4 regions of the Pelotomaculum sp. PtaB.Bin117 genome follow, and region 1 is predicted to be linked to each of the others. Evidence: riboswitches for the same ligand, from Rfam matches in the RefSeq annotation. Region 1 holds a riboswitch; each other region holds the start of a gene.
What was found. A riboswitch is a leader RNA that binds a small molecule or an ion and turns the genes downstream of it on or off. The one in region 1 is predicted to bind molybdenum cofactor.
Positions count from the first base shown of each region.

Region 1 (4,187 bases):
GGGCTGAGAATAACAGCTCATTTCACCTGATTTTAAGAGGTCGTAGCACCTGATCCGGCCGCGGAAAAACCCGCTTCAAGGGTGTAGGTGGTATTCTTGGGCACGACTCGGAAGTAATAAGTGGTAAGAGGGCTTAGCTCATATGCACTATTATCCGAAGTGTCCCCGGCCACGAATGAGAAAGGAGCGGTACCGGTGATGTCACTTACATTAAGTTTCGTAAAGCCCGTCCACTGGTTGGTGGAATAGTAGACGTCATACGCTTCGGTTGCGCTAGAATTGGTGATGCCGCTGGCGTTCCAGTGCACTGTCAGCGTGGTGCTGGTTGGAGTATCAACCGTGGGCCTGTTGTCCAACCAGGCGGGGAGGTCGTTGCTAAGTGAGCTGAAACTGAGCTGGTTGTTGGTTATTTGGGCATGGGTCCAGGAATTGCCGCTTATGTCAGTGACAGGCGGCACGTCCAGGGTATAGCTGTGGGTGCCGGCGGAATAATCCCGGTTATAGCAGGTATTGGTATTGCCCTGGACCGTCTCGGGGAAGAAGAAGAAGGTGTTCGCGGTATTGGCAAATGGCTTGTAATTCTCGGCACCTGAAACGGCGTAGGCATCGATAGTGTCGTCATAGACAACTGCCGTACCGCCTTTTTTATAGTTTGCCACCAGGCCGTTGGGATCACTTAAACTTAATAAGGTGGCGGCAGTGGTGGAGTTGACGGGCCGGTCAAAAATGACGCCCACGTTGGGCTCATAAGGCACGTTTGAGGTGCCCACAGTGTAGGTGACAACCGGCGCAACACTATCACTGAAAGCATTGTCATTTGCAGGAGTGACGTTTAAAGGAGTCCTGAAAGTGAAGGTGAAGTCGCTCCTGTTCCGGTAGTTGCCCAGGGTCAAAAGATTGTCGTCAGCAACGGTAGCCGCTTTGATCGTCACGTCGTAAAGCTCGTTGAAAGCCAGCGCGTTATCAAAGGTCAGGGTTACGGTCGTCCCCTTGTTGAGGTTGCTGTCGCTAATACCGCTGCAGCCGCTTCCCGAATTCTTGGAGTAACTGAACGACGGGTTAGAGCTGTCATATTGCCTTGTAACTATAAACTGGCTCGAATCAAATTCATTGGTGTTAACTGATTGCTTACTGAAGAAGATCTTTAAGGTTTTGGTGCTTTGCGTGTAACTGTAGCCGTTGCAGTTAAACGCCTTGTTGCCCGCGCCGCTGCCGTTGCCGTTGTAGTTCAGGGCGAAAGCACCCGGGGCAAATGAAGCGAACAGCATAGTCGCTCCCACCAACAGGGAGACTATTTTGGCGCTCTTTTTGAAAAACCTGCTTTTAAACATGAACTTTTCCCTCCTAAAAATATTTTTTTTCAATCGGTTACCCTTTTATTGCCTTTGTTTTACCTTTTTCCTCATCACTTCCGGCAACGTATTTGTGACAACAAATTCGCCTTCGGCAACCTTAGGGCATATAGCGCTACGGCCCTAATACCATCGCTAATGTATGTCCAAAGGTCACTTATATAAAAATGATGCCGGGCAAGCTTTGCGAAAAACAAAGTTCGCCCGGCATCATAAGCCAGATCAAAAACTCTCCTTTTCGCAATGGAAGGCACGTTAGTTTCCCGGCGCACCCTGCAGGCCCAAAAACCATGGTTATACGCTTTAGGTTAATTGACTCGGAAAGAAATATTTAAGTTTAAAAATACAAATTATTTAATTTAATGAATAATTAAGTCATATTAACAGATAAATCCTTAGTATTGAACATATTTTATCTGCAATGTCTTAATCTGTAAATAAGCATCAGGTCTTAAATTAATATGGACAATAGTCCCGCTTTTTGAAATATAATCCTATATTACCATAACAAATCGCTCTCTTATTTATGCCTAAACCCACTTTATCCACACATCACGAAAAGAATAATTTCAATTAAAAATAAAAGCTTTGTCCGGTTAATAAAAAAGACAAAGCTTTCTTCTTAAAAAACCTATCCTTTCCATACCGGGAGGCTTAACCGTTTCCAGTTAAACCCTGAAGGTCTGCCGCCATAGCCGTAGCCACAGGCGGTTAGACTCGGATAAAATTATTAAATTTTCGTCCCTAGCGGTGGTAAATTAATCTTCATTTACCACTATGATAATCAATATGGTTTATTTTATCATACAACTGATGAGAAATATGTCATTCCATGTCGACGAAAAATCTTTTGCAAAAAAATTGCAAAAGATTTTTAGATTAAGACAAACTATTGCTATCTTAGAGTCGGTGTTACAATTAACTCCTTTTTTTCTTCTTGACAAACAATTCCACCACTATCCAGCCGGCGATTAAAACGACGGTCAGGATAGTCAGCAAATTGGTGTAATCCAGTCCCATGCCGGCTTGCGCGGGACTCTCCGGCTTTCCTGTCTGCCCGGATGCCGCGCTTTCCCCGCTTGTATTCCCGGCAACTTGCTGCTGCCCGGCTGCCGCCGCTCCCGGCGACTTGTTTTCCTGACCGGTATTTGCCTCATTGCCGCCGGCGTTGGCCTGGAGTTGCGCGGTCTCACTGTTTGCTTGTGCGGCGTTCTTTTCGCCCGGCAGGGCAGGCTGGGAATCAGGCGAAGCCGGCTGCTGGGTGGCGGCTGTGGTTTGTGCCGCAGGCTGCGTAACAGGTTTCGTTACCGCCTGTGATATCGCCTGTCCCTGGGTCTTGAAGGAAATGTTTAACCCCTGGCCGGACGTGGTCCCTCCGAGGACGGAAACGCCATTTTTCGCTTTCAGGTCCGGCGACACTTTTAAAGTATATGATGTTCCAGGACTTAAAGGGCTGGACGGCTGGACGAATACGTTGTTTCTCTGGGAAAAATCGATGCTGTCATCCACTTTGGTCACGCTAACGGGGATGTTCTCACCGTTTTCGGAGAACAGGCTGAAGCAATTCTGGTTAATCCCCCAGATGGTGCTGTTGACCACGTTCTTGTCGAACTCCAGCTTGAATTTCGGTTCCGTGGGTACGTCGGCGGCGTCCTGCACATTGCCGCCGCCGTCAACTAGTGTAATTGAAACAAAACTTAACGGCTTTTGACCGGGTATTCCTGGGGAAGATGATTTTTCCCCTCCCTGGGCGGCAAAAGCGGCGGAGGCAAAGAATAAAAACAACAGCAATAAGACGGCTGACTTCACAAAAAGGTTTTTTCTGCCGGCAAACACGGATTATCATCCTTTCTTTCCTCTAAGGTAAGGGGACACACCTCAATTATAGGTATTCTTTTACTGACGAGGAATGTCCCCTAATTAGATCAATACAACTGACAGCACGAAGGCCAGGGAAACAAACCCTATCGCCAGTCTGTCTTTTCCCTTAAAACGCAGGCTGCCGGTTCTGATCCGGCTGGAGCCGCCGGTGTAGCACCTGCTTTCCATGGCGACGGCCAGGTCGTTGGCCCGCTGCAGTGACGCCGCCAGCAGCGGGATCAGGACGGCTGTATAGCTTTTCAGCCTGGTGATAATTTTAGGTGAGTTAAACTGCGCGCCGCGGGACCTCTGGGCGCGCGTTATGGTCTCCGCTTCTTCGATGATGGTCGGAATAAATCTCAAGGCGGTGCTGATAAGCATGGAAAACTGGCTCACGGGTATCCTCAGATAGCGCAGTGGCGAGAGCAGGGACTCGATCCCGGAGGCCAGCTTCAGCGGCGACGTGGTCATAGTCAGCAGGGAGGAAGCCAGGTACAGGATCAGCAGGCGAAAGATCGTGGACGTGCCCAGGGCGATGCCCTCTCTGGTCACACTAACGCCGCCCAGGTGAAAAACCGGCTCGCCAGATGTGAGAATTGCCTGGAAGATAAACGAAAACAGAAACAAGTACCTCAGCTTGCGCAAGCCGCGCAGAATACGGGCTATTTTTACCTGCGACAATAAAATGACCGCTATGATGATGGAGATATTGAGCAGGATCACGTACCACTTGAAATTCATCAATACTGAAAAGATGACGACAAAGCAGCCGATGATCTTGGTCCTGGGGTCAAGCTGGTGGATGACCGAATTGCCCAGGACGAACTGGCCCAGCTTCAGACCTCTCGCTTGTTTTTTTTGTTTCGTTTGTTTCATTTGTTTCATTTGTTTTTTTCCTCAAGGAGTTTTGCTATTTCCAGCTCCGCCTCCGCCAGGGTGACGATTCCGGGGTTTACGTTTTGGCCGCGTCCGGCT
Region 1 is NZ_MVQM01000020.1:142-4,328, reverse strand. Features, by position in the region: gene A4E54_RS00650 (fibronectin type III domain-containing protein) at 33-1,331, opposite strand; molybdenum cofactor riboswitch at 1,568-1,687, opposite strand; molybdenum cofactor riboswitch at 1,970-2,087, opposite strand; gene A4E54_RS00645 (Ig-like domain-containing domain) at 2,271-3,188, opposite strand; gene A4E54_RS00640 (energy-coupling factor transporter transmembrane component T family protein) at 3,273-4,097, opposite strand; partial or broken gene A4E54_RS00635 (hypothetical protein) at 4,094-4,187, opposite strand, start outside.

Region 2 (4,231 bases), on a different contig from region 1:
TCCCGGTTGAAAAGGAAAAACCGGCGGTTAAGTCGGTTGCCGAACAGGTTAAAGACCCAAACCTTAAAATTTGCGCTGTTGACTTAAACACGTGCGACAAGCTGGCGGTATGCGGTATATTCAAAAGCGACGGCACGCAGGTAGCCACCCGGTTCATCCGGGGCGGCGATAACCTAAACGGCCGTAGGAAACGACTTTTGGGCATAATCGCAACCAAGCTCAGTCTTACCGGTTCATTAAACAAGGATGAGCAGGACAATAAGGCCTTGTGGAATAAGATCCATAACATCGACGATAATGAAGCCCACCGGGTATCCCGCAGAATACTGGACTTTGCCCTGGAACACGGAGCGAGTATCATCGTGTTTGAACACTCGAACAGTTTTAAACCCGAGCAGGGCAAATACAGCAGGCGGGCCAACTCCAGGCGTTCCTACTGGCTCCGGGGCAGGATATTCCACTATACCAAATACAAAGCCTGGGAGTATGGAATAATCACCAGCCGGGTCAACCCCAAGGACATAAGCCGGTTATGCGCCGGCTGCGGGGCGGAAATAGACCGGCGCGCACCGTTATTCACTTGTAAATGCGGTAAGAAAGGCAGTGTTGATCTAAACACCGTAAGAAATATAGGCAAAAAGTTCTTTTTAAGATACACGGCCTGAGCGGAAATAAGCGCGAACAAAGCCCTAAAGTCCGAAAGGCAAGGGTGTTCCCGCTCCCCATGAGCTGTAAATCCAAAATGGGAGCAGGAACGGGCTTGGCACCGCCCGGTGTATCCGTCGCCCACTACGCTCTCAATGCGGTAGAGGCCACGCCTCAATTTACTGCGGGCAGCGACTACGCACGGGTGCCCGAAGAAGCTGCCGGGATTCATCTCCCGGAGGAGCAGAGTGTCACAAAGTGCCTGAAATTAGGGCAAGAATAAGTTAACGAAAAAGTATACCCCGGCAGGAAATTGTTTTTTAATGTTGAATAGTTATATAAAACAAAGAATTCTCCGAGCCTGGCATACCTAAACAAAAGCAGGGTACGGTAACCAGGCCGTTAGGGTACGGTGGGAAACTCCTGTACCTCCCGGTGCGGAAAGGAGAGGTTTTTGGAAAAAAGCTTTGTCCTTTTGCAACGGGCAAAGCTTATATTTTTTAATGATGATTACTCTCCGAGCCATATGACCTAAAGCTTTTAAGCCATGGTTTTCGGCCGGTAGGGTGTACCGGGAAACCGGTATGTCTCCCATTGCGAAAAGGAGAGTTCTTGATCCGGCTTATGTGCCGGGCTAACTTTGTTTTTTCGCAGAGTTTGCCCGGTATTATTTTTTGCATGGCTGGAATAAGTTTTGCAGTAAAGGACCAGGCACTAACCGAAAGGAAAGGCAAAGTGGAGATTTATATTTTTTTTGTCCTCATGGTCATATCGTTAGGTTATTTTCTATGCGAGGTATATTGGCGCTGCCGCTACATAAAGTTGGGCAGGCCGGAAAACCGTTTTGACCGCCCGCTTGAACGCTGGAAATATTTTCTCACCCATGTGGCCGGCCAAAAGAAAATTATGAATAAACCCCTGTTTGGTTTTCTGCACGGGTTTATCATGTGCGGCTTTTGTGTCCTGTTGCCGGGCATCCCCAATATGGTTGCGGAAGGCCTTTTCAAAACCAGTATTCCTTATATCGGAGATAATCCCGGCTACCTTTTCATCAAAGATATTTTTATCGCTTTAATCATCTTCGGGATCGGCGGCAGCTTTTTGCGGCGGGTCGTTAAAAAGCCGGTCTGGCTGAAGAACACTCCCGTGGTTTTTGTAATCCTTGGATTGATCCTGGTCATCGCGATAACGGAAGTCCTGTTTCACGGAACCCGGCTCGCGCTTGGCGAAGGAGCCGCTTTAAGCGGGGCCGCCCCGCTGGCTGCGGCTGTTTCAAGGTTTCTGGAGGGCTTTAATGAAAATGCAATTCATGCCGCCGGGATGTTTTTCTGGTGGACCCACTACCTGGCTATTTTCTCATTATTGTTCATCATCCCCCACTCGAAACACCTGCATATGGTGTTCGCCCCTTTCAACACCTACTGGCACTCGCTGGAACCAAAGGGCGCTTTGCGTAAAATTCAATTTGACGACGAAAATGTTAAAACTTACGGGGCGAGCAAACTGGAGGACCTTACCTGGAAGCAGCTTTTCGAGGCTTACGCCTGCGTAAAATGCGGCCGCTGTGATGAAATCTGCCCCGCCCATCAGAGCGAAGAACCGACCAAACCAAAAAGGTTCAACGGCCGCCTGCGCAATCACATAGAAAAAATTGCCCCGGTGCTTTTAAACCGGAAAGTCTGGCATCCAAAAGCTGCAAAGCAAAAAGCGGCGGAAGGTTCAATTTCCTACAAGACTAAAAAGGGCGTCAAGAAGAAAAACCTCATCGGTGACGTCTATGAAGAAGAATTTATTTGGAGCTGCGCCACCTGCGGGGGGTGCATGGAAACCTGCCCGATCTCGATCGAGCATACCTCCAGGCTGTTCGACCTGCGCCGTTATATTGTCTCGTCGGGGAAGAACGTGCCTGGGAAAATCAAGCAAGCCATTGCCGGCATGGAAAATTACGGCAACCCCTGGGGTGTCAGCCGCGAAACCGGATATGACCTGGCAAAAGAATTGGAGATGCCAACCCTGGCCGAAAAACCCGACGCGCAGTACCTTTATTTTGTGGGCTGCGCCGGTTCGTTCGATGAGACGGCCGGGAGAGCAGCCGCCGCGTTTGTTAATATATTGAAGAAAGCAGGCGTCAGTTTCGCCGTGCTCGGACGTGAAGAATGGTGCTGCGGCGAGACGGCCCGCCGGATGGGAAATGAGCACCTGTTCCAAAGGATCGCGCAAAAGAATGTATCGCTTTTCAACAAGTTAAATGTAAAGAATATTTTAACTGCCTGTACCCACTGCTTTAACACTTTGAAAAACGAATATCCCCAGTTCGGCGGGAGATATAAAGTCATCCCGCACTCCGTTTTTTTAGCCGGCCTGCTGCACGAAGGCAGGATCAAGCCAGGCAAAAGTATCGGCAAAATAATTACCTGTCACGATTCATGCTACCTGGGCCGTTACAATAATCTTTATAATGAGCCGCGGGAAATTCTGAAGTCCATACCGGGCGTCCGCCTGGCCGAAATGCCCCGTTCCAGGGAAAAATCTTTTTGCTGCGGCGCGGGGGGAGGCAGGTTTTGGATGAAAAGCGGGCCCGAAAACTTGATCGGCCAAAACAGGGCCGGGGAAGCCCTTTCGACCGGAGCCGAGGTGGTCTGCACGACCTGTCCGTATTGCTTGGCCACTCTTTCTGAACAAATCAAGGTTAAAGGCGTTAATAACAGTATCAAAACCCTGGATATAGCTGAAATTCTGGAAATGAGCCTCTAACTGTTGATATGAATAATTTGTAAAGGGGTGAAAGGTTTAACTTATATGGAGGCAAAAGAAGTGTTGATAAAATATGTGAAGGAAACGGGTGGGACAAAATGCTTTCTCGGGGACGACAGCAGCCGGGAGGATGTGCGCGCGACCATGGTGCTTGCCACAGCCTGCCCGCTTTACAAGGATGACAATGAGGAGGAAATCTACCTGGAAGGCGTGCTGACCTGCTACAACTGCCGCTACCGCAGGTGGACGCGCCCCGGATTCAGCTGTTTTAAGAACTTCCCGGTGATACTCTCGACAATTAATAATTCTATATAGACTAAACGAGGTAATGTTATGTCGTTAAATAAAAAAATTATAATCAGCATCGTTCTGATTATTTTAGCCGTAGCCGGTTCCTACCTGTTGGAGAACCTTTCAAAAGAGCGGGGGCTAAAATCCGCCACGGTGATCAAGATGCAGGAGAACAACAACCTTGTCGCTCTCATGGGTGTCGATGTGCTAAAAACGCTAAAAGATCAGGAGTCCCCCGGCGACAAGGATGCTAAAGGTCTGAGCCTGCTGTATGCCATGGGAGCGGCGGGCATCGGCGAGTTCAATCAAATCGAGGTTAAAGGCGTGGACAACAAATCTGTTTTCCAGGCAAATAAGAACGAGATTACCAGGGACTATCTCTTGTACTTTACGGATCATGGAACCGTTAACTTGTGCCGGAAAAATGACTATCAACGTTTCCTTGTCGAGGATGTCAGTGAAATCAACAAAATAAATTGATAAAGAGGTAACTGCGGTGGAGGATACAGCAAAGAAATACCAGGAGGAAAAAGCGCCGGTA
Region 2 is NZ_MVQM01000030.1:309-4,539, forward strand. Features, by position in the region: partial or broken gene A4E54_RS00965 (zinc ribbon domain-containing protein) at 1-665, shown strand, start outside; gene A4E54_RS00970 (hypothetical protein) at 725-928, shown strand; molybdenum cofactor riboswitch at 987-1,109, shown strand; molybdenum cofactor riboswitch at 1,149-1,268, shown strand; gene A4E54_RS00975 (heterodisulfide reductase-related iron-sulfur binding cluster) at 1,258-3,399, shown strand; gene A4E54_RS00980 (hypothetical protein) at 3,460-3,714, shown strand; gene A4E54_RS00985 (hypothetical protein) at 3,733-4,170, shown strand; gene A4E54_RS00990 (hypothetical protein) at 4,187-4,231, shown strand, end outside.
Region 2: linked by a shared signal. The riboswitch ahead of A4E54_RS00975 (heterodisulfide reductase-related iron-sulfur binding cluster) and the one ahead of A4E54_RS00650 (fibronectin type III domain-containing protein) in region 1 are both predicted to bind molybdenum cofactor.

Region 3 (4,231 bases), on a different contig from region 1:
GTCAAAATTCATGATCGCCCATATGAATGGGGGACTCTACGGCGGAGTTCGCATTCTCCAAAAACACACCGCGGATTTAATGCACCAAATGCACTGGTATGGATACGGGATGGAGGGTTTCTTCAGATATATTGGTCTGAGCTTTCATATTACAGACGCCCTGGCGGAACGAAGACTAACGGGGCATGCCGGTGAAGCCTGCGGTCTGGTTAGTGATATGTACTTTGACTGTGATGAAAAAATCGGGGTTATTTTTATGACAAACGGTGGTTACTATGAATTTCTCAGCAGCGGTTACACGGATATAGAAGAGGCTGTAATAAACACCTTGTTTAAGACATTTGCCGGTCCGCCAGGATCAACGATTAGAGTCATTACCACCATTCTCAATGATAATAAAATTTTAGTTAATGGAAGAATAATTTTTTATCCGGTTCTGCCTGACCTGGGTATGGAGGATTTATACGTTCCCGCGATAACAATCGCAGACGCGCTTGAAACGACCATTGAGTTCGATAAAGAAATCGACATGCTGATACTGACAAAAGGCGTAACAGTAATCCGCGCGAAAATTGGAGACGCGCGGCTTGAGGCAAATCACAACACCATTGCGTTAAGCAGTCAAATATATCTCAAGCATGGCTTTGTAATGCTACCCTTAATCATAGTCTCAAAATTACTTGACGCTTGTGTTTATTGCAACCCGGTAATGAATGAAATAAATATAACTCTGCGACCCTGAGCGGATAAACTTATAAATTATACAGAACGGGGATGGCGGCTGATAATGTCGTTTTGAGTATCTGCAAAAAATGAACAAAAAAATAATTACCGAAAAACTGTTTTAATTTGAAGGAATTCTGAAGGATATGTGGTAATGTGGTAATATTGAAAGAAATTCTCCGAGCCTGTTTAGCCTAAGCGAAAAGTATGGATAACAGGCCGTTAGGGTATATTGGGAAACCAGTATGCCTCCCCAGTCAATAGTAACAACCTTTTTAGTGGATCTTCTGTGATATCATTGCCCGTTTTTTTAATGAAGAGCTAAATATTTTTTATACAAGGAAAATGTCATGCGGGGTAGAAGTATATTACGGGCTTTATTATTGCAAAACCACAAAGACAAAAGTGAGCACACTATATTATTTTATTGGCCTTCAAGCGGAATACCGCTAACAGTACGTAAAGAAATGGGTGGGACTAGTTTATGGAAAAAATTAATGCGATGTATTTTAGCCCTACTGGTACAACCCAAAAGATCGTATCCGGGCTGGCCGGAAAGATTTTAGAAAATGCCGGCGGGCAAACAGCGGTAAACATTATTGATTTTACCCTGCCGGGAGTTAGAAAAGAAACAGTGTCTTTTACTGCGGAAGACCTGGTCGTGATTGGAGTGCCGGTCTATGCCGGCAGAGTGCCAAACATATTACTGAAATATATGAATTCTATTACAGGTAACGGTGCTCTGGCGGTCGCTGTGGTTTTATACGGTAACAGGGATTATGACGATGCTTTGATTGAGCTGAAAGATATTCTGGAGCTAAACGGCTTTAAAGTTATTGCCGGGGGCGCATTTATCGGGGAACACTCGATCTCCAAAATTCTGGCTAAAAACCGGCCTGATGAAAAAGATATGGCGGTAATAAATGATTTTGCTAGTAAAATATATGCCAAAATTACCACTGGCAATAATCTGCAAAGTGTCATGGTAAAAGGAAATAAACCTTATCGCAAATATTACATGCCTATAGATGAACATGGCATGCCTGTGGACTTTAGAAAGTTTGTCCCAAAAACAAGCAGCGATTGTATGGATTGTAAGCTCTGTCCAAGTATCTGTCCGGTCGGTTCCATTAATTATGAAGATGTTTCTAAACTGGATGGAATTTGTATTAAATGCGGCGCCTGCGTGAAAAATTGCCCCAATGAAGCCAAATATTTTGACGATAAGGATTTTTTGAGACATAAGCATGAACTGGAAGTTGAATTTGCAGAACGCAAGGAGCCGGAGTTATTTTTATAATCATCCACTTTTTTGCCGTGGTAGTATCTACGTTGGCAATGTGGGACTAATAATTGTCAGTCGAACCGTCCCCCTGACACTCCCTTAAAACCATAAGTCCGGCCCGCCGTATTGAGTAATAATCACTTTAGCCAGTTTGGGATTGGGACCGGAAACCCTTACCGGGTATTCTAATTTTTTTTGATAAACCCACATCAATTAATCCCTTCCTTACGTCAAGATTTACATTTCCCAAGGCCAGGGGGAGTTGATCCACTGCCAGGGGTACTGACTGGTAGCCATTCCGAAATGAAATAGCGGGCCACAGTATTGCTCATATGCCTCAATACATTTTCTTAACTGGGGTACAACCGAATTGTATAAGTTCAGAGCCTGCTGGTCATCCGGATGTGTATCCAGGTATAAGTTCAATTCAATGGCAGTAAACTCCAATTCCTGTATCTTCAAAAGCAGTTGCATTTGTTGATTATACACATTTTCGGTTTTTACCTTGTCTTCTTGCTTATTATCCATTTGATTCACCTCTTCATTTAACCTGGATAAGGAGATACCAGTTCGGGGAAAAGAGTACCATGCGCTAAAGCTTCTGCCGGGCTAAAGACCTGCCCCATATGCTGCCAGGGAACATAGGCGCGGGCTAATTGTAACGGTGGCATCGCGCCGCCGGGGTAGGATAGTTTATCTGGAATTCCCGGCATATTCGGTGCAGGGGGGTAATTTAACGACTGACGATATTGATTAAAATACATGGAAAAACCTCCTTGCAAAGTTAATTTATCTTATGAATGAATCACCTAATTTGTACACATCGCAACCCGTGGTGTTATTTGGTAATATGTATTTAATTACTCTAACGCTGAACCAATATTCTTTTAAATACGTCTAAAAATAAAAAGAGGGCAATAAATAATGAACAAATATTTATTACATGAGTTAAGCAGTTCTAGGTAAATAACACCGGTCCCACAACCGTAAAAGATGAGACCGCCTTTACCAAGGGTAGAGAGTTTTGCATAAACAGCTCGAAGTAATACCTTCGGGTTGACCTTCTTATATTGCTCTTTATGTGATGTCGGATCAATTCAGAAGGGGAGAATCAGATGTAAAATCAGCATCTTTGGTTCTGGCAGGGATAGCCATAAAATAATAAGGGGATGACCATAACAGTCACCCTCTTTATCCCCGGCAGAACCCTGCCAGGCGCTCGGGTTGCTCTCCAGCATTGCCCTTATCCTCCTGATAGGAAAGATCCATTTATAGCTTGCCCGTTACAGCGGAATCAAACCATTTACTATACATCCTTTTTCGGAGCGGAGCAACGCCTGTTCGAATATATTGAGCTGTTCTATAACCGGAAACGAATCCACTCGACGATTGGCTATGTTTCCCCGCACCAATATGAACGTATGTATTACAACAGCCATGTTCAGGCAGTATCGTAGGAGACTTTACATGGAGTGGTGGGCATGATAGGCTGTTTGCCACGCGATGTTGCTTCTACCAAACCATCGCCCTATCGCGGGAAATCATGCCCACAGAGGCTCCATGTCAAGCCGACGTCTTGCAGGCGCTAAAATCCTTTTTTCTTTTGTGTCTACTTTCTTGACATAATACCATTATGCTTTTCTAACGTTACATAAAAAAGCTTTGTATTCGGGAACAGCGACGTTAGGACAAGCGACAAAAGGTGTTAATTCGTTCCCAATGGCTCCCTGGGATAATCCCATGAAGCCCCAGCTCCATGGCAAGGAAACAATTTCTATGGGACTGCCGTTTACATTTAAAGGTTTAACAATCGGTAAAACATTGGCCTTTAATTTTATTTCCGACCGGGCGCTGCTTACAATTATGTCATCTCCAGGTTTTATTCCCAGCTTACCGGCTAAAGTTGGCGATATGGTGGCAAATTCTTCCGGCATCAATTCTACCAGCATGGGGCTGTATCTGGTTCTTACCCCGGTTTGATAATGTTCAATGTAATGGACGGTGGTAGCCACGTAAGGGAACTCTTTGCTGCCGGTTTCGGCCAATTTAGCAAATTCGCCTTTCCATCTATAAGCCACAGGGTTATTTTGCTGCTTACTCATTAAATTTTTCACCGGACTTTCCACCGGTTCATAGTGTTCCGGCATAGGACCTTCTTTCAAGCCGGAAGGAACAAAAAAGCGTGCCTGCCCTTCAGGAAGCATAATAAAAGGAGCATTGGCT
Region 3 is NZ_MVQM01000124.1:11,074-15,304, forward strand. Features, by position in the region: gene A4E54_RS08630 (serine hydrolase) at 1-742, shown strand, start outside; molybdenum cofactor riboswitch at 889-1,005, shown strand; gene A4E54_RS08635 (EFR1 family ferrodoxin) at 1,208-2,023, shown strand; partial or broken gene A4E54_RS08640 (manganese catalase family protein) at 2,120-2,218, opposite strand; gene A4E54_RS08645 (spore coat protein CotJB) at 2,246-2,536, opposite strand; gene A4E54_RS08650 (spore coat associated protein CotJA) at 2,554-2,772, opposite strand; gene A4E54_RS08655 (hypothetical protein) at 3,106-3,246, opposite strand; gene A4E54_RS08660 (IS3 family transposase) at 3,310-3,465, shown strand; gene fdnG (formate dehydrogenase-N subunit alpha) at 3,640-4,231, opposite strand, start outside.
Region 3: linked by a shared signal. The riboswitch ahead of A4E54_RS08635 (EFR1 family ferrodoxin) and the one ahead of A4E54_RS00650 (fibronectin type III domain-containing protein) in region 1 are both predicted to bind molybdenum cofactor.

Region 4 (2,985 bases), on a different contig from region 1:
CGTTCCAGGCGCGTCTTCCTCAAAGAAATCAATGACTATTTTCTTGCCATTTTCCAATTCAATGCTGCCTCTTTTCACTTATCGCATCCTCCTCAGTTTTGTTCCAATAAATGCATTTTACTAAACTAAGCGGAATTTAGCAAATCTCCGTTCAGCTCAGCTTTCGGTCATTGGTTGGAAACTCCTGCCATGCCGGGCGTTGGCATAAGGAAAACATAAGGGCAGTCAGTCGCTGCCCGGCAATTGTTTTTTTCTAAATATAATTCTTATTTACCCTAATTTCAGGTACTTTGTGACACTCTATGCGCCGGGGATTAAAATCCCCGCGGTTTCTTCGGGCACCCGTGCGTAGTCGCTGCTCGCAGTAATTGAAGCGTGGCCTCTACCGCGTTGAGAGCGTAGTGGGCGACGGATAACGCCAGGCGGTGCCAAGCCCGTTCCTGCTCCCGTTTTGGATTTACAGCTCATGGGGAGCAGGAACACCCTTGCCTTTCGGACTTTAGGGCTTTGTTCGTGCATGTCTCCGCTTAAACCGCGTATCTTAAAAAGAACCTCTTGCCGATATTTCTGACGGCGTTTAGCGCAACACTGCCTTTCTTGCCGCATTTGCAAGTGAATAACGGTGCCCCGGGCCGGTAATGCTCCTTGTTATCACCGTGCCGGGCTATCTCCGCCCCGCAATCGGCACATAACCGGCCTGTGTTCCTGGGGTTTACCCGGCTGATGATTATTCCATACTCCCAGGCTTTGTATTTCGTATAGTGGGATATCCTGCCCCGGAGCCAGTAGGAACGCTTGGAACTGGCCCGCCTGCTGAACTTGCCTTGCTCAGGTTTAAAATTATTCAGGTATTCAAACACGATGATACCCGCGCCATGTTCCAGGGCAAAGTCCAGTATTCTACGAGACACCCGGTGGGCTTCATTATCGTCGATGTTATGGATCCTGTTCCTTAGCGCCTTATTGTCCTGCTCATCCTTATTCAAGGAACCCGTAAGGCTGAGCTTGGTTGCGATAATACCCAAAAGTCGTTTCCTGCGGCCGCTGAGGCTGTCACCGCCACGGATAAACCGGGTGGCCACCTGCGTGCCGTCGCTTTTGAATATGCCGCATACCGCCGGCCTGCCGCTAATATTTAAGCCTACAGCGCAAATCTTCAGGCTTGGATCTTTAACCTGCTCGGCAACCGCCTTCACTACCGGTTTTTCCTTTTCAACCGGGAAATGCAGCTCAAGCCGGTTTTTCTTAATTACCGCGTGTGGACAGCCTATCTTCCAGCCGTCCTGAACCCGCCGGCCGGTCAAATGATACTTCACCCAGCGCCAGGTGTTGCCGTCGAACAACTTCAGCATAATAGACTTGCCGGTGTAACCTTTATACTGGCCGGCATAAAACAAAGTGTTGCGCTGCCACTCTCTGGGCGGCACCGGCGGTCTGTATTTAAGCTTCTTCTCTTTGGCTTCGGCCTTGGCTTTTGCATCTTTCCATTTTTTCAGCTTGGAGAAGAATGACCGGGCTGCTCCAATGGCCGTGTTTATACAAGCCCGCCGGAACATAGCCGGGATATCCCACTTTAAGGGAAACGGCGGTGCAGGGTTGTCCTTTGTACTGTGAGTTAATCTTTCGAGTTCGGTTAACGCTTTTTTATTGGTTAGTTCAAGTATTTGAGCACGCTCCTTGATTATACCAAAATAAAACGCTGTGACTTCATTGAACAGTTTTTCAGTGGTGATGAACCATTCAGGAAAACGGTACTCCAAGGTTTGCTTGATGGTTTTAGTAGGCATTACACACCCCCCTCCCCGATAATCGGTATACATACAGATTCCTCGAGTATAAAAAACCCTTTCATAAAACGGAAAGGGCTAAAATAAGTGTGGTAATAAAAACGTCTTCCCGAGGAAGACGTAATAATTACTCACAGGCCACAAAGGCTCTGCTGCTTATTGTCTCCTTTCCATAAGGGAGGCATGGCCGTTTCCCGCCATACCTAGCGGCCTGTTCGCCGTGAGACAAATCCTTTAGGCAAAAAGGCTCGGAGTAGTTGTAATTCATAATTTTTCCTTAAAGCAATTATAGTCACAGAATAAACTGCATGTCAACCGGTATTTTTATACATATCCATAGCCCCACCATCTTTGAAAGTTAAATCTTGCTTTTTAACGGATATGAATCATCACGTCTTGTTTTCCTCTAAAGTGATATTGAATATCTCATGATCCGATAAGCTATAAAAACTCTCTATGTCCAGTTCTTGAAGACAAATAAGAGTTAATCGCTTGCTTCCACTAGTCCACACGCTCTGCTTCCGTTCCGCCAAAGGGTTGTAGGCAAACCTTGACGGGTTGGCAAGTCTTGCTCTGCAAAGCCCTTGCAGGGTATCCGCCAAACAAGGGGAGCCGCTGACATGAACCTTAACATTCGGGGATTTGGTAGACTCAAGCCGGTTATCGGCGATAAACGCCATTCTTACAGCTATCAGCAGATCTGAACAAATCTCTCCGTGGTGAGTGATGGCTTGACTCAGCAAGTTTTTCATTAAGAGATCTGGGTTGAGCGGAGCTATATGCGGTGTCCGTGGTGAAAACACCACATCATGGTCAAAATACGGTTTGATATCTATGACGGGACTTTCATTTACGGCATCAAGTCCAGTCACATAAAGTGTATTCCCCTGAATCCGGTCCAGCTTGACCAGGGTCAGAGCTATTGGATTGGGGCGGGCCGGTGACCGGATGGCAAACACACCAAATTTACGGGACAAAGGATTAACCTTAACCGGTGCGACCGTAGTGGTGTTACGTGACGCTTGATGGAGCCAAGTCAAAATCCATAAATGAGAATACTCGTCGATTCGCTCCAGCGCCGCGGAAAATAAGGGAAAGATTATGATTTGAGCCTGAATCCCGGTTGTCGGCATGCTGTTTCGATCAGTTATTTGTGATTTGACAATGCCCACAGGGTTTAGTGTAATAGAATCTACTC
Region 4 is NZ_MVQM01000015.1:196-3,180, forward strand. Features, by position in the region: partial or broken gene A4E54_RS00540 (peptidylprolyl isomerase) at 1-78, opposite strand, end outside; gene A4E54_RS00545 (zinc ribbon domain-containing protein) at 528-1,787, opposite strand; molybdenum cofactor riboswitch at 1,934-2,052, opposite strand; partial or broken gene tsaA (tRNA (N6-threonylcarbamoyladenosine(37)-N6)-methyltransferase TrmO) at 2,177-2,985, opposite strand, start outside.
Region 4: linked by a shared signal. The riboswitch ahead of A4E54_RS00545 (zinc ribbon domain-containing protein) and the one ahead of A4E54_RS00650 (fibronectin type III domain-containing protein) in region 1 are both predicted to bind molybdenum cofactor.